Regions from separate parts of the Embleya scabrispora genome, predicted to be linked through region 2. Evidence: riboswitches for the same ligand, from Rfam matches in the RefSeq annotation. Region 2 holds a riboswitch; each other region holds the start of a gene.
What was found. Region 2 has a riboswitch for cobalamin ahead of B4N89_RS29505 (ribonucleoside-diphosphate reductase subunit alpha). Riboswitches for the same ligand answer to the same signal wherever they lie in the genome.

Region 1 (4,206 bases), on a different contig from region 2:
GGTGACCGAGGTCGTCACGCGGGTGGCCACGATCTTCGTACGGAGCCGGATGGTGGCCGCCCGGCAACCGGTGACCGCGGTGGCGCGTCCCGTGTCGTCCCTCGACCACGCGCTCTGACCATGGGATATGGTCGCGCCGTGCCCGTATCCGAGAGTGTTCCCGTCCCCGGGTCGGCCCGGGGACGGGAGTCCGGCCCGCGAGCGACGGCACGCCACGATCCCCGGGTGCAGTGGGTCGTCAGCCTCGGCGTCATCGCCGTGGGCATCGCGACGATCCGCCCGGTGGGCTCCAGCGGTCGCGGTCTGGCCGTCGTCGTCCTCATCGCGCTCAACTCCCTGTTCCTGCTGGGCCGCAACGTCCCCGAGGACAGGGTCCCCCCACGCGTGGGCGTGGTATGGATGGTGCTGGGCCTCGTGGCGGCGGCCGCCCTGGTCGGCACCGCCCGCGGCGGTACGAGCTATCTGTTCGCGTACTTCCTCGTCGGCCACATCGGCTACCGCCTGCCGCTTGCGCAGGCGGCCCCGCTCGCGGTGCTGGGCGGGCTGCTCTGCGGTGGCGTGCTGTACCTGCATCTCGGCCCGGGCCACGAGGCGTTGCCCTGGGGCCTGGGATTGTCCACCACCCTGCCGGTGGTGATGGGGATCATCAGCCGCAGTCGACAGCGGGCGGTGGAGGCCGTGATCGAATCCGCCGAATCCGCCGAGCGCGCCGCCCGCGCCGAGGCCCGCACGGCCGCACTGGCCGAGCGCAGCCGGATCGCCCGGGACGTGCACGACGTCCTCGCACACTCGCTGGCCGGCATCAACATGCAACTCGAACTCGTCGACGCCCTCCTCGACACGGGCGACCTGGCCAAGGTTCGCGAAGCCAACGACAAGGCGCACAGTCTGGTGAAAGAGAGCCTGAAGCAGGCCCAATGGACCGTCCACGCGCTGCGCGAGGACGCGCTGCCGCTCATGGCGAGCCTGACCGCCATGGTCGAGTCGTCGGGCCACCGGGACGCGCTCACCGTCGGCGGCACCGTACGCGAACCACCCGCCCGGACGGTCCAGCACCTGCTGCGGATCGCCCAGGAGGCGCTGACCAACGCCGCCCGGCACGCCCCCGGCGGCGATGTGCGGGTGGAGGTGACGTTCGCAGCCGCGTCGATCACACTGCGGATCCGCAACGGCCCCGCCACCTTGGAGGCGGCCGGGCCCGGCGGCGGCATGGGACTGATCGGCATGCGCGAACGCATCGCCATGGTGGACGGAACCCTCACGGCCGGACCGATCACCGAAGGACCGGAACGAGGCGGCTGGCAGGTGGAGGCGGTGATCCCGGAATGAACGACACCACAGGGCACGACCCGCGATCGGCCGACGCGACCCGGCGGCTGCGGGTGGTGGTGGCCGACGACCAGGCCGCCATCCGCGAACCGCTGGCGGCCGTGCTCGCGCTCGCCGAGGACATAGACGTCGTCGCGGCCGCCGCGGACGGGGACGAGGTGCTCGCCGCCGCGGCCGCGGGCCCGGTGGACGTGGTGCTCATGGACCTGCGCATGCCCCGGACCGACGGCATCGAGGCGACCCGGCGACTGACCGAGGAACACCCCGGGGTGGCCGTCGTCGTCCTGACCACCTTCGCCGACGACGACTCGATCCTGGCCGCGCTGAGCGCGGGTGCGCGCGGCTACCTGACCAAGAACGCGGGCCGCCAGGACATCGTCCGCGCGATCCGGGCCGCCGCCGCGGGCCAGTCCGTGCTCGACCGCGAGGTCCAGGACCGGCTGCTCGCCACCGTCCGCACCCGGGCCACGACGCCGAAAGACAACCTCCCCGACGACATAACACCCCGTGAACGCGAAGTCCTCGCGCTCATCGGCCAAGGCCTGCCCAACCGGGCCATCGCCGAGAAACTCTTCATCAGCGAGGCCACCGTCAAGACCCACATCAACAACCTTTTCGCCAAAGCCGGCATTCGCGACCGCGCCGACGCGGTGCGCCGAGCCATCGCGGCGGGTCTGTAACGCGGTTCCGGCTCCGGCCGCCGCGTCGAGCGCCGGCGAGACGCGACGAGCGGTTTGGTAGCCTGTGGCCGCCGTGGTGTACGGGAAGCCGGTCGAATGCCGGCGCGGCCCTCGCCACTGTAGCCGCGGAGTTCCGCAGCCCTCGCCGACCGCTCCCCAGGCGGTCGGGGTCACTGGATGGATCGGGAACGAGCCAACCGGGAAGGCCGGCCGCGGAGCGTCGATGCGGAAGCCAGGAGACCGGCCACGGCGCGACATGTTCCACGAGGGTTGGAGAACACATGCCCCGCGCTGCCCTGCGCCCGTTTCGAGCCGAACGTTCCATACCTCCGGCGGGCGCCCCGCACTCCGTGCGCCCCATACGCTCCACCCGCTCCGGTCTCGCCGCCGTGGCGCTCCTGCTCGTCGGCGCGCTCGGCGCCTGCACGGGCGCGCCCGAGGCCGACAAGCCCGTCGCGGCGGCGGGGAGCAGCCACCCGACACCGGTGAGCGTGAACAGGTGCGGCGTCACCACCACCGTGACGGCACCGCCGGCCCGGCTGGTCACCCTCAACCAGGGCGCCACCGAAGTCGCCCTGGCCCTCGACCTGCAGACCCGGATGGCCGGAACGGCGTACCTCGACGACGCGGTCCCGGCGCGATGGAAGACGGCCTACGACACCGTCCCGGTGCTCTCCGAGAAGTACCCGTCCAAGGAGAAACTCCTCGCGGCGCGCCCGGACTTCCTCTACGCCTCCTACTCCAGCGCGTTCACCGACAAGGTGGCGGGCACGCGGGACGAACTGGGTTCCCAGGGCATCACCACCTACCTGTCGCCGCTGGGTTGCGCCGACGGCAAGCAGTCGGCGTCGCCCTCCTTCCAGGCGGTATGGGACGAACTGGGCGATGTCGCCGAGCTGTTCGGCGTCGCACCGCGTGCCGCCGCCATCCGGGACACGCAGCAGCGGCAACTGGCCGAAGTCACCGCCAAGTCGACGGGCAAGGGCCTGAAGGTGCTCTGGTACGACTCGGATACCAAGACCCCCTACGTCGGCGCGGGCCACGGCGGACCCCAGCTCGTGCTCGACGCCGTCGGCGCCCGCAACGTCTTCGACACGCTGCCCGGTGGCTGGAAGAGCACGAGTTGGGAGCAGGTGGTCGCGGCGGACCCGGACGCCATCGTGCTCGCGGACGCCGGGTGGGACACCGCACAATCCAAGATCGACTATCTCGAACACGACCCCGTGCTGAGCAAGCTCAAGGCCGTCCAACGCCGTGCGTACGTGGTCGTGCCGTTCTCCGAGTCGACCCCCGGCGTGCAACTCGCCGACGGTGCCGTCCGGGTCTCGGCCGGCCTGGGCAACCTGACTCCGCGTCCGTGACCGCTCGTCCCGCCGCACGACTCGCCGGCGCGAGTCGTGCGGCGGTGGCCCTGGCCGTCGCCGCAGTGCTGCTGCTGTCCACCGTTGTGCTCGGCCTCGCCGTGGGATCGGTGCACGAGCCGCCGCACGTCGTGGCCGACGTGGTGCTGCGCCGACTGGGCCTCGGTGGCTCCGACGTCACGCCGTTGGACGATCAGATCGTCTGGCAACTTCGGCTGCCGCGCGTCCTGGGGGCCGCCGCGACCGGCGCGGGACTCGCGGTGTGCGGGGCCGTGTTGCAGACCCTGACCGGCAACGACCTGGCCGACCCCTACCTGCTCGGGATCTCCAACGGCGCCGCCGTCGGCGCGGTCACCGTGATCGTCCTCGGTGTAGGGGTCTCCGGCACCGCGGGAATCGGCGCGCTCCCGGCCGCCGCCTTCGTCGGTGCCCTGCTCGCCGTCCTCGTCGTGCTGACCCTGGCCGGGGCGCACAGCCGGACCCTGCCGGCCTCGCGAACCGTGCTGGCCGGCATCGCGGTGGGGCAGTTGTGCGGCGCGTACACCTCGTTCGTCGTGCTCGTCCTCGGCGACCGCAACGCCGCTCGCGGCGTCATGGAGTGGACGCTGGGTTCGGTGGCCGGGGTGCGGTGGAACACGGCCGTCTTCCTGGTCGCGGTGGCCGTCCTCGGCACGGTGGCGATGGGCGCGGCCGCCCGGGACCTCGACGCGTTCGCGTTCGGCGAGACCGCGGCCCGTTCCGTCGGCGTGCACGTCGAACGGACCCGCTGGGCCCTGATCGCCGCGGCGGCGCTGGTGACCGCGTGTCTGGTGGCCAATACCGGCGTCATCGGGTTC
Region 2 (4,206 bases):
GGGGTCCACAGGCCGCGGGCCTTGAGCTCGCGCACCAGGTAGCCGTTGATCTGCAGGAACTCGCCGGACAGCGTCTCGCGCTTGAACAGGTTGGACACCTGCGGCTCGATGCACTCGTAGGCGCCCGCGATGGAGGCGATGGTCGCGGTCGGCGCGATCGCCACGAGCAGCGAGTTGCGCAGCCCGTGCTCGGCCACGCGGGTGCGCAGCGCGTCCCAGCGCTTGGTCTGCGTCGGGTACACGCCCTCCCACAGGTCCGGCTGGAGCCGGCCGCGCGCCGCGTGCGTCTGGGCGTAGGCCGGGTGCGGGCCGTGTACCTCGGCGAGCGCCGAGGAGGTCTCCAGCGCGGTGAGGTAGATCTCCTCGGAGATGAGCGTGGACAACTCGCGTGCCTCGGCCGAGTCGAACGGCAGGCCGAGCGTGAAGAACACGTCCTGCAGGCCCATCAGTCCCAGGCCCACCGGGCGCCAGCGCGGGTTGGACGCGGCGGCCTGGTCGGTCGGGTAGTAGTTGATGTCGATCACGCGGTCGAGGAAGATCACCGCGGTGCGCACCGTGGCGCGCAGCTTGTCCCAGTCCATGCCCTCGCCGGGGACCACGTGCGCGCCGAGGTTGACCGAGCCGAGGTTGCATACGGCGGTCTCGCCGTCGCTGGTGACCTCCAGGATCTCGGTGCACAGGTTGGACAGGTGCACCACGTTGCCCGGCTCGGCGGCCTGGTTGCAGGTCCGGTTGGCGGCGTCCTTGAAGGTCATCCAGCCGTTGCCGGTCTGCGCGAGGGTGCGCATCATCCGGGCGTACAGGTCGCGGGCGGGCATCTGCCGGACGAACCGGCCGTCGCGCTCGGCGGCTTCGTACACCTTGTCGAACTCGGCGCCCCACAGGTCGGGCAGCTCCGGCAGCTCGTTCGGGTCGAACAGCGACCAGACGCCGTCCTCCTCGACGCGCCGCATGAACAGGTCCGGCACCCAGTTGGCCAGGTTGAGGTTGTGCGCGCGACGCGCGTCCTCGCCGGTGTTCTCGCGCAGTTCGAGGAACTCCAGGATGTCGGGGTGCCAGGTCTCCAGGTACACGCAGGCCGCGCCCTTGCGCCGGCCGCCCTGGTTGACCGCCGCCACCGACGAGTCGAGGGTCTTCAGCCACGGCACGATGCCGTTGGAGTGCCCGTTGGTGCCCCGGATCAGCGAGCCGCGCGAGCGCACCCGCGACCAGGCCACGCCGATGCCGCCGGCGAACTTCGACAGCCGGGCGATCCGCCCGTACATGTCGTAGATCGACTCCAGCTCGTCCTTGGGCGAGTCGAGCAGGTAGCACGAGGACATCTGGGTGTGCACGGTGCCGGAGTTGAACAACGTCGGGGAGCTGGGCAGGTAGGCCAGCGAGGACATCAGCCGGTAGAAGCCGATGGCCTCGCCGGGCTCCTTGGACAGGCCGCACGCCACGCGCAGCAGGAAGTGCTGCGGGGTCTCGACCACCTTGCGCGAGACGGGGTGGCGCAGCAGGTAGCGGTCGTAGACGGTGCGCAGGCCGAAGTACTCGAAGCGGCGGTCGCCGTCGGCGTCGACGGCGGCGTCCAGCTCGGCGGCGTGCGCGGCGACGAACGCCGCGGTCTCCGCGCCGATGACGCCCTCGCGGTGACCGAGCGCGATGCCGGCGCTGAAGGAGGCGACGCCTGCCTCGGCGGCCTCGTCGGCGATCCGGCCGGCCAGCAGGCGCGCGGCGAGCCGCGAGTAGGCGGGCTCCTCGGCGATCAGCTCGGCGGCGGTGCGCACGGCCAGGTCGGCCGCCGCGCCGCGGTCCGCGCCCTCGTTCAGACCCGCGACGACCCGGCGGACGACCCGATCCGGATCGACCTCCGGCAGATCGCGCGCCTGGGTGCGCACCAGGGTGGCAAGGCGGTCCTCGGGGCTCTCGTCGACCCGCATCCGGGTCGCGCCCACGCTGTCCACAACGGTCACGTGCTCTCTCCTCGCGAGCTCGTACGTACAGGTGACCCCACGCCCGAAGGCGTGGGCAGCCGGCAGGTATTCGGACTCGCGGGCATGCCGGGGCACCGCCGGGCACGGCGTGTGCTCGGTGGTCCGCGAAGTGCCTAGTGGCCGTCGCTTCCCGTACGCCCTTCGGCGTCCGGCGCTCTATGACGACTTTTGTTCCCGCTCACCGCTGCGGGGGCAGTTCCGGCCTCGCACCGGATTCCCTCTTGCCTCGCCTTCCCGGAAACTTCGGTCGGGCGAACCAGCTGCGTCGCAGAGCATATATGTAGTGGCGGGGTGGTCGTCGCACCCCCAGGTGTTGTGTCGCGTCCCGATTCCCGGCGTGTCACGGTTCGCCGGAGACGTGCCCGGATGGTACGGCCGGCGAGCAATGCGACGCGCGTCGAGCGCCCCGAACACCCGCGCTCCCGGCGGCCGTCCGGGCCCACCGGCCCTGCGCGGGCTGCGCGGAACGGGCACGGGGGCGGCGAGTGCGCGGCGGGGACCGGACCGGATCTACGGCGGATGGCGCGTCGGCCGGCGCGCCGATCGGCCGGCAAATCCCTTCCTCGCCGGGCGTGTCGAAGGACGCGTGACAAGAAGCACATCGCGTCGCGGCCGGGCCGGATGCGCGGGGACGAATCGGCGACCCCGGCCTTCGGGTCGGGACGGGCAGGGGCGTCTCCGGGCCCGGATCGAGGAGCCGGCTGCCGGGTGCGCGGCCTCGACGCGGGCGGGCGTGCCGCGTCGCCACGGTAGGTCCGTCGGCCGGGGCACCCCCGGACCGGATCGCGCCACGAAGGCGGCTCACGGCCGATGCGTGCGCGGGCCCACCCGTGAGGCAGGTGCCGGACTCCCCCGCGGTCGCTCCATCTACCGGGCCGCCCCGGGCTCGGACCGTGCCGGGTGGCCGGGTCACGGGCGGCGCGTGCGCGGGCCCGGTCCGGGCGGGCGGGCGTGCCGGGGCGGGCTGCCCTGCGGTCGGTCCGTCGGCCGGGGCACCTCCCGGCCCGAGTCGCGCCATTCGGCGACCAGCGCCTCGTAGACGGGAGTCTCGAACGTCTCGGTGGGCCACGGCCCGAACGGTGCCCGCAGGATCTTCATGCCGATCCAACCGCACGAGGGGGCGCGAAGTAACCACCAACCGAGTGATGCCACTCGGTCGATTGACGGCCCCGCCCCCGGGTCGGGTCGCCGGCGCCGAGCGCCGCCGCACCCGGCGAGCGGCCCGGTGTGGCCCCGCGCGCGGGTCGGACCATGACGCCCCGACCGGGCACCCGACTCGGCCCGGGGCGGGCGCTCGACCCGGACCGGACTCTCGGGTCGGACGCCGCACACCGGCTCCATGCCCCGGTCGACCGGCGGGCGCTCGACCCGGACCGGGCTCTCGGGTCGGACGCCGCACGCCGGCTCCATGCCCCGGTCGACCGGCGGGCGCTCGACCCGGACCGGGCTCTCGGGTCGGACGCCGCACGCCGGCTCCATGCCCCGGTCGACCGGCGGGCGCTCGACCCGGACCGGGCTCTCGGGTCGGGCCGTGCGCACGGCTCAGGCGCCGCGTGGCGGCTGCATACGCGCGCCTCGCCCGCGGATTCCCGCGCCCGGTCGAAGCTCCCGCGACCGACCCACGCCGCGCCTGGCGCCGCCCTCGTGTTCCACACAGCGCTCGGTTGTCCGGGCCACGGCGCCGGACGGCGGGCCGACCCTGGCGCCTTGCGCTTCGGGCAGCGGCTCGTGTTGCTGTGCCGCCCGGCCAACGCGCGGACCGACCCCGGCGCCTTGCGCTTCGGCCGGGCAGCGGCTCGTGTCGCCTGTGCCGCCCGGCCGACGCATGCCCGCACCCGACCCACGCCGCGTTCTACTCGGTCGTGCCCGGTGGTGGGTAGGCGGTGGTGCGGAGGTGGGTGAAGGCCTCGGCCAGGGCTGCGGCCGTCCAGTGGGCGTTCAGGCCGCTGGGGTTGGGGAGTACCCAGATTCCGGTGTCGTCGATCGTCTCCGGTTGGCGGCCGACCACCGCCTTGGGGCGGCCGAAGCCGGTTCGGTATGCGCCGATGCCGAGGACCGCCAACCAGGCCGGTCGGTACCGGCGTACCTTGGCGGTGAGCGCCAGGCCACCGGCCCGATACTCCTCCTTCGTCAACTCGTCGGCGCGCGCGGTGGTTCGGGCCACCACGTTGGTGATGCCGAGGCCGAGCGTGGTCAACTCGCGCTGCGCGGCGGGCTCGATCAGGCG
Region 3 (4,206 bases), 490 kb from region 2:
GTTGGGCGACAACTCCCGCGTCCGCAAGACCGATCCACGGATCGTCGCCCATGCCGACACCGACGAGACCAACGCCGCCATCGGTGTGGCGCTGGCACTGGGTTGCCTGGACGCGGAGTTGCGGAACGTCCTGGAAGGCATCCAGCACGACCTGTTCGACGTCGGCGCGGACCTGTGCGCTCCGATCCGCGACGGAGACGAACGCCTGCGGGTCCGTGAGGAGGACGTGTCCCGCCTCGAGCGTCTGTGCGACACGTTCAACGAACGACTCGAGCCCTTGCGGTCGTTCGTACTGCCGGGCGGTACGCCCGGCGCGGCGCTCCTGCACACGGCGCGGACGGCCGCCCGACGGGCGGAACGCTCGGCGTGGGCGCTGATCGACACGGACACGGAGTTGTCCGGCGGGGAGGCGGCGACGGTGAACCCGGTGTGCGTCCGATATCTGAACCGTCTGTCGGACCTGCTGTTCATCCTCGCGCGGTTGGCCAACGATGGCGGGCGCGGCGACGTGCTGTGGAGCCCGGGCCGCAACCGCTGACATCGCGCCGCCACCGCTCCGCCGGCGATATCGCACCGGTTCTCGACAGGTGTGGCGGCACGAAGGACTCGCTCGGGAGACAACCCGAATTGCGTTCCCGGACTTGCCACCCGGCCGCCGCCGCGGCGGGGTAGCGAGGCAGCGGTCGCGGCGACCGGATCCCGCGGTTTCGGTGGCGGCCGAAGGCTCCGAGGAGCTTTCTCCATGCGCTCCTGTGCGCTCCTGCGCGGGCACTTGCCCCCGGCCGACCCGGAACATCTCCGTGTCGGCCGGCGTCGCCGACACACAACGCGCATCCGACGCGCCCAGGTCGGACGCGCATCGCGGGGTTCCACGCCCATCGTCGAGACACGTCGCCCTATGAGGTGCTCCACCGGTTCATGGGCAGCTCGCGCCCGGTATCCGGGCAGCGGCTCGGCCGTCCTGTCCGGAATCGGTGCAGGATGCTCCAACAGGCTCCATCGGCGACGCCCGGGCGAGCGCGTCGCGGACACGCCGTCCGCCTTGTGTGCGGGAGGCCAAGAGGCGCACGTTCGGTCCAACCTGCCGCCTGCGGTCCAGCGGCGGTCGGCTTCGAGGCGGGTGGTCTCGCGGCGACTGTTCACTCGTCCGTTGTTATGCCCCGCCCGGCGTTGGTTCGCCGTCCCGGTGCGAGGCAGGGGCATCGGGCGGCGTGGCCGATGAACGCGATGGCGCCCTGTCGGTCCGGGAGCGCAGATCCACCAGGCCGGAGCGTGCGAAGCGGAAGTCGGGGCGGCGAAGGCGCAGGCCGAACGAGAGTGCCGGCGGGGCTCCACGAGCGGTCGGCGGCCGCATCGGCGACAGGTTGTCGGCGCGCGGCGACGGGCGTTGGTTCCGGACATGTACTCGCGGTCGCGGGCGCTGGACTTACTAGGACGTCCGACTATATCGTCCTGAACTACAAGGTCCGCGGTGCAGGGAAGCCGGTGTGAATCCGGCATGGTCCCGCCACTGTGACCGGGGAGTGCGCTGTCGTGCACCACGCCACTGGCGAAAGCCGGGAAGGCGGGCAGCGTGTGTCGATCCGGAAGTCAGGATACCGGCCGCGGGTATATCCGTGTTGTCCACGAGGATGGAGCAAACACGCATGACACCGGCCCGCGCCCTTGCCCCGGATGTTCCTGCACGCGTCGAAGCCATCAGGATTTCCTGACCACTTCGACGTAGACCCGAGCCGTCGCCGACCACGCGCGCGCCCCCGCGCCGCAGCCGGCTGCTTCGGTCATGCCTCCCCCTCCGGATCGCACCTGACGAGAGACAGGTCGTTCATGGTCCGCGAGCTTTCCCACTTCATCGGCGGCAAGCACGTCACTGGCACCTCCGGCGTGTTCGGCGACGTGTACGACCCCAACACCGGACAGGTACAGGCCCGCGTTCCTCTCGCGGATCGCGCCGACACCTTGACGGCGATCGCCGACGCCGAACGGGCGCAGCCCGAGTGGGCCGACTGGAATCCCCAGCGGCGCGCCCGGGTCCTGGCCCGCTTCCTGCAACTGGTCGAGCCCGAACGCGAATCGCTCGCCCGGCTGCTGTCCGCCGAACACGGCAAGACCATCGCGGACGCCCATGGTGACCTGCAACGCGGCCTGGAAGTCGTGGAGTTCGCCACCGGCATCCCACACCTGCTCAAGGGGGAATTCACCGACAACGCGGGCAGCGGGATCGACGTGCACTCGCTGCGCCAACCGCTCGGCGTGGTCGCCGGCATCACCCCCTTCAACTTCCCCGCGATGATCCCGCTGTGGAAGATCGCTCCCGCCATCGCCTGCGGCAACGCGTTCGTGCTCAAGCCGTCCGAGCGCGACCCCTCGGTGCCGCTGCGCCTGGCCGAGCTTTTCCTGGAAGCCGGTCTGCCGCCCGGCGTGCTGAACGTGGTCCACGGCGGCAAGGAGAGCGTGGACACGCTCCTGGAGGACCCGCGCGTCCAGGCGCTCGGCTTTGTCGGCTCGACCGCGATCGCCGAGTACGTGTACACGACCGCCACCGCGAACGGCAAGCGCGCCCAGTGCTTCGGCGGCGCCAAGAACCACCTGATCGTGATGCCGGACGCCGATCTCGACCAGGTCGTCGAGGCCCTGATCGGGGCCGGGTACGGCTCCGCGGGCGAGCGCTGCATGGCCATCTCGGTGGCGGTTCCCGTCGGCGCCGAGACCGCGGACGCGCTGGTGGACAAGCTCGTCGCCCGGATCGCGACTCTGCGGGTGGGCCCCTCGCACGACCCCGAGGCCGACTTCGGCCCGCTCGTGGGCCGGGACGCACTCGACCGGGTGCGCGGCTACCTGGACATCGGTGTGGCCGAAGGCGCCAAGCTGCTCCTCGACGGCCGGGACCTGCGGGTGCCGGGCCACGAGGACGGCTACTTCGTCGGCGCGTCGTTGTTCGATAACGTGACGCCCTCGATGCGGGTGTACCGCGAGGAGATCTTCGGCCCGGTGTTGTCCGTGGTCCGCGCGGCGTCCTACGAGGACGCGCTGGGGCTGGCGAGCGGGCACGAGTACGGCAACGGCGTGGCGATCTTCACCCGCGACGGCGACACCGCCCGCGACTTCTCCCGCCGGGTGAACACCGGCATGGTCGGCATCAACGTGCCCATCCCGGTGCCGGTGGCCTACCACACCTTCGGCGGCTGGAAGAGGTCCGGATTCGGCGACCTGAACCAGCATGGCCCGGACTCGATCCGCTTCTACACCCGTACGAAGACGGTGACCTCGCGCTGGCCGTCGACCGCGCGCGAGAGTGCGAACTTCGACATTCCGACGATGGACTGACCGATGACCGCGCTCACCGTAGACCAGATCGCCATCCTCGAAACCACCCGCGACTTCGCCCGCGAACACCTCGCCCCACACGCGATCGAGTGGGACCGCACCGGACACTTCCCCGTCGACGTCCTGCGCAAGGGCGCCGAACTCGGCCTCGGCGGCGTCACCGTCCGCGAGGACGAGGGCGGTTCGGGACTCGGCCGACTGGACTCCGTACTCGTCTACGAGGCCCTGGCCGGTGGTTGCCCGACCATCGCCGCCTACTATTCCATCCACAACATGGTCGCCTCGATGATCGACCGGCACGGGACGCCGCACCAGCGCTCCCGCTGGTTGCCGGGTCTGTGCTCGATGCGCGACCTGGCCAGCTACTGCCTGACCGAACCGGGCGCCGGATCGGACGCCGCAGCCCTGACCACCCGCGCGGTCCGCGACGGGGACGACTATGTCCTGCGCGGGGTCAAGCAGTTCATCTCCGGCGCCGGCTCGTCCGCGGTGTACGTGGTGATGGCGCGCACCGGCGGGGACGGCGCCGACGGGATCTCCGCCTTCGTGGTGGAGGCCGACACCGACGGGCTGTCCTTCGGGCCGAACGAGCGCAAGATGGGGTGGCATGCCCAGCCCACTCGCCAGGTGATCCTGGAGAGCGTGCGGGTGCCTGCCGCTCATCGTCTCGGCGCCGAGGGCGACGGCTTCAGGATCGCCATGGCCGGCCTCAACGGCGGTCGGATCGGTATCGCCGCCTGCTCGCTGGGCGGCGCGCAGGCGGCACTGGATGCCGCCGTGCGTCATCTCACCGACCGCGAGGCGTTCGGTGCGCGGCTCATCGACGCACCGGCCCTGCGGTTCCAACTCGCCGATATGGCCACGGAACTGGAGGCCGCC
Region 4 (4,206 bases), 480 kb from region 2:
GAGATGTCGCCGGCCAGGATCGGCGGGCGTACATACCGGGTGCCGTACGACTGGACCCAGCCGTGTCGGGTGGCCACGTATCCGGTGAGCTGTTCGGCGAAGTACTGGACCATGTCGTTGCGTTCGGCCTCACCGTGCACCAGGACGTCGATGCCGGCCTTCTCCTGGAAGGAGATCACGTCGCGGATCTCGGCTTCGATGCGCTCCTCGTACCCGGCGCCGTCGATGCGTCCCGCGCGCAGGTCGGCGCGGGCGGCGCGCAGTTCGGCGGTCTGCGGGAAGGAGCCGATGGTGGTCGTGGGCAGCAACGGCAGGCCCAGGTGCGCGCGCTGGGCCTCGGCCCGTTCGGCGTACGGCTTGCCGCGGCGCGCGTCGGCTTCGGTGACCGCGGCGGCGCGGGCGCGTACGGCGGGGTCGTGGGTGAGTGCGGAGGCCTTGCGCGCGGCCAGGTCGGCGCGGTTGGCGGCGAGGTGGGTCGCGATGGTGTCGGTGCCCTGGCTCAGACCGCGGGCCAGGGTGACGATCTCCTCGGTCTTCAGCCGGGCGAAGGCGAGCCATCGGGCGATCTGGGGGTCGATGTCGCGTTCCGCGTCGGCGTCCAGCGGCACGTGCAACAGCGAGCAGGAGGCGGCGACGTCGACGCGGTCGGCCAGGCCCAGCAGTATGCCGAGCGTGGTCAGCGACTTGCCGAGGTCGTTGATCCACACGTTGCGGCCGTCCACGACGCCGGCGACCAGACGTTTGCCGGGCAGCCCGCCGACGGCGGCCAGCGCGTCCAGGTTGGCGGCGGCGGAGCCGGTGAAGTCCAGTGCCAGGCCCTCGATCGGGGCCTTGGCCAGGGTGGGCAGCGCCTCGCCGAGCCGGTCGAAGTACGAGGCCACGAGGAGCTTGGGCCGGTCGGTCAGTCCGCCGAGGTCGCGGTAGACGCGGGCTGCGGCGCCCAGTTCGGCGAAGCTGCGGTCCTGCACCAGCGCCGGCTCGTCGAGTTGTACCCACTCGGCCCCGGCTCCGCGCAGGTCGGCGAGCAACCGCGCGTACACCGGAAGCAGCCGGTCCAGCAGGGTCAGCGGCTGGAAGTCGGCCGCTACGCCCGGTGCGGGCTTGGCCAGTAGGAGGTAGGTGAGCGGGCCCACCAGCACCGGCCGGGCGGTCAGGCCCAGCGCGACGGCCTCTCGGAACTCGGCTACCTGCTTCGTGGAGTTCGCCTCGAAGACGGTGTCCGGCCCGAGTTCGGGGACGAGGTAGTGATAGTTGGTGTCGAACCACTTGGTCATCTCGAGCGGCGCGACGTCTTGCGTGCCGCGGGCCATGGCGAAGTAGCCGTCCAGGGCGTCGGCTTCGACGGCGGCGCGATGCCGGGCCGGGATGGCGCCCACGGCGACGGTGGTGTCGAGGACGTGGTCGTACAGCGAGAAGTCGCCGGTGGGCACCTCGTGGATGCCGGCCTCGGCGAGGCGTCGCCAGTTGGCGAGGCGCAGTTCGGCCGAGGTGTCCCGAAGCGCCTGTGCGTCGATGCGGCCGGCCCAGTAGCCCTCGACGGCCTTCTTCAGTTCCCGGTTCGGGCCCTGACGGGGATAGCCGTACACGGTGGCACGGGCTGCCGCGGCTGCGGTCTTGGTGGTCACGGAACTCTCCTTCGCGAGCCTGTCGACAAGATCCCGGAGATGGATCGCAGGCACGAAGGGATGGCAAACCACACGGGCCACGTCGGCGTACTCGCGCGCACATACGTGTCCCACCGGTTGTCCGCCGACCCGCCCACGAGGTCACCGAGCTCTCCGTGCGCTGCGACAGCGCACGGGCAGTGGCAGGTCTTCGGACTCGCGGGCACATCCACCAAGGGTGGACACCTACTGGCCGTCGCTTCCCGGATCCGACACGGATCCAGTGCTGTTGACGGCGGTCGTTCCCACTCACCGCTGCGGGGCAGTCCCGGATTCTCACCGGGTTCCCTCTTGCGACGCGCCTACCCGGATGGCAGGGCGAACCGACTGCGTGCGACAGCTTAGACGTACAAGAGGCACCCGGGGGAGCCCGGTGCACGCGCCCGAGGGCAAGAGCACGCCTCGAAGGCGTGGACGCAGCCGGCGTCGTTGCGATCGAGTCGGTGCTCGTGACGCGTTGCCGCGTTCGTCCCGGGCGGCCTGCCCCCACAGGGGGTGATCCTGTTGGAACGAACGCGGTCGCGACCTCGAGGCCGAGCCTGCCTCGGGGTCACCGGCGGATCGGATCGGCGCTACGGGCGCGTCGGGGCCACGCGCGGCGGCGGATTGGTGGTGTCCGTCTTGTCCTTGGAGAACGACCAACCCTCGAAGCTGCCCAGCGGAGGCTTGCGGGCGCTCGCGCCCCACGAACTGTAGGTCCAAGTGCCGTTGTTGGGCGCGTGCCAATAAGACCAGTAGGCGGATGCCGGCGGGGTGTTGACGCACGGTTCGGTGTCGACGCCGGGCTTGCCCTCGATCCGGCAGATGAACGCCTCGCCCCAGCGGTTGGTGCCCTGGATCTGGAAGCCGGCGTTCTTCAGCGCGGCCAAGCCCGTGGCCTGGTCGCCGGGCGCACAGCGAGTGAGCGTCGCCCCGCCGAGTTCCTGGAAGTCGACGATCACGGTGACGCCGTTGGCGTTCGGGCAGACGCCGGCGGAGCCCTTGGTGGGGTCGATGGCGTAGGCGGCCGGGGCGTTCACGGTGATCTGGGCGGTGGCGGGCAGCACGAGCAGGGCGAGCGCCCCGACCATCCGACCTATTCGAGCCTTGTTTCCACGAATCTTCACGCGCGGATCCCTTCGTGCGACGGGCGTCGGCGCGAGCGGCGAGAGCGATGCCGACCGGGCCGAGCGATGTTCCTCTCGGGACCGCGCACCCCCGGTATCCACCGACAAGACATCGCCGGACGTGAAATCCGGGCCTCAGCGTGCAGTCCACGACAGCTGGAGCCTCTAACTCGTACGAATCCAGGTGTTCCGACTCGCGGTGGCCTGCCGGCCACCGCCTACGGTTGCGGGTCAGCGCCGGATTTCGACCGGCTTCCCCTGGAATCCGAACTATGCGGTTGTCGCCGACCTGAAGAGAGCCAGCTTGCGGAGCGTACGAGATGCCCTGTTCTTCGGACAACGGGTCATACGACGAATCCGCGATGTCGTTCGTCACCTTCTTGGGTGCTCAACGCTGGTTTGCACAACGGCGGTTCGGTCAGCCGGGCCGCACTGGGCCCCACGACAGGGGGCAACGGCGCGTTTCGACGAGCAAGTTCGAGGAGCACGCGATGCCGGCGACAGGGCGCGTCGGCCCGCCGGTGAACCGGTGGTCAGCCGCGTGTCGTCTCCGCGCCCGCGTCGCCCGGCAGTCGTCGCGCCTCGGCGTGGGTCACCGGCGCACCGGCCGTGACGTCGTGCAATACCCATGCGAGCACCTCGGCGCCGCGCACCACACGGGGGCCGGGGCGGTTGAAGTACGCCGGTCCGTCGAGCACCCACACCCGCCCGGACCGCACGGCGGGCAGGTCCGACCATCCCGGCAGAGACGTCAGCAGGCTCGCCTCCGATTCGGTGCGCTCGGGCGCGAACCCGCACGGCAGCACCAGGATCACATCCGGCCGGGAGTCTCGAACCGCAGCCCACTCCACGGCTTTGGTGTGTTCGCCGGGCGCGGCGAGCAGCGGTTCGCCGCCGGCCAGGGCGATCTGCTCGGGGACCCAGTGCCCGGCGGGCCACAGCGGGTCGAGCCATTCGATGGCCGCGACCCGGGGCCTCGGCCGCCCCGCGACCGCCGCGGCCACGGCCGCCATGCGGGCCCGCAACTCCCGCAGCCGCGCGGCTGCGACGTCCGCGACTCCCAGCACCGCACCCACGTGGGTCAGTGTGTCGAGGACGTCCGGCAGCGTGCGCGGTTCCAGACTGACCACGCGCGGACCGGTGTCCAGAACCCGAACCGTCTCGGAGACCGCCGTGTACGACACCGCGCACACCGCGCACAGATCCTGCGTGAGGACGACATCGGGCGCCAACTCCGCGAGGCGCTCGGCGTCCAACGTGTACAGCGACGAACCCCGGTGCGCCGCACCGCCGACGGCCTCGGAGATCTCCCGACTGCTCAGCCGATCCGCATCGAACTCCGCACGGGTGACCACCGGCACCCCGGCGACATCCCCCGGCGGCCAGTCGCATTCGTGGGTGCGGCCTACCAAGTCGCCCACGAGTCCGAGTTCGGC

Region 1: linked by a shared signal. The riboswitch ahead of B4N89_RS48435 (ABC transporter substrate-binding protein) and the one ahead of B4N89_RS29505 (ribonucleoside-diphosphate reductase subunit alpha) in region 2 are both predicted to bind cobalamin.
Region 3: linked by a shared signal. The riboswitch ahead of B4N89_RS27105 (CoA-acylating methylmalonate-semialdehyde dehydrogenase) and the one ahead of B4N89_RS29505 (ribonucleoside-diphosphate reductase subunit alpha) in region 2 are both predicted to bind cobalamin.
Region 4: linked by a shared signal. The riboswitch ahead of metE (5-methyltetrahydropteroyltriglutamate--homocysteine S-methyltransferase) and the one ahead of B4N89_RS29505 (ribonucleoside-diphosphate reductase subunit alpha) in region 2 are both predicted to bind cobalamin.

The regions. Positions count from the first base shown of each region.
Region 1 is NZ_MWQN01000004.1:396,596-400,801, reverse strand. It holds gene B4N89_RS42265 (hypothetical protein) at 1-118, shown strand, start outside; gene B4N89_RS42260 (sensor histidine kinase) at 121-1,329, shown strand; gene B4N89_RS42255 (response regulator transcription factor) at 1,326-2,009, shown strand; cobalamin riboswitch at 2,058-2,272, shown strand; gene B4N89_RS48435 (ABC transporter substrate-binding protein) at 2,291-3,370, shown strand; gene B4N89_RS42250 (FecCD family ABC transporter permease) at 3,367-4,206, shown strand, end outside.
Region 2 is NZ_MWQN01000001.1:6,705,358-6,709,563, reverse strand. It holds gene B4N89_RS29505 (ribonucleoside-diphosphate reductase subunit alpha) at 1-1,925, opposite strand, end outside; cobalamin riboswitch at 2,003-2,255, opposite strand; gene B4N89_RS29500 (hypothetical protein) at 2,889-3,077, opposite strand; gene mug (G/U mismatch-specific DNA glycosylase) at 3,832-4,206, opposite strand, start outside.
Region 3 is NZ_MWQN01000001.1:6,213,701-6,217,906, forward strand. It holds gene B4N89_RS27100 (cob(I)yrinic acid a,c-diamide adenosyltransferase) at 1-538, shown strand, start outside; cobalamin riboswitch at 1,453-1,621, shown strand; gene B4N89_RS27105 (CoA-acylating methylmalonate-semialdehyde dehydrogenase) at 1,828-3,327, shown strand; gene B4N89_RS27110 (acyl-CoA dehydrogenase family protein) at 3,331-4,206, shown strand, end outside.
Region 4 is NZ_MWQN01000001.1:6,229,062-6,233,267, forward strand. It holds gene metE (5-methyltetrahydropteroyltriglutamate--homocysteine S-methyltransferase) at 1-1,625, opposite strand, end outside; cobalamin riboswitch at 1,790-2,008, opposite strand; gene B4N89_RS27165 (flagellar hook-length control protein FliK) at 2,237-2,770, opposite strand; cobalamin riboswitch at 2,954-3,028, opposite strand; gene B4N89_RS27170 (cobalamin-binding protein) at 3,304-4,206, opposite strand, start outside.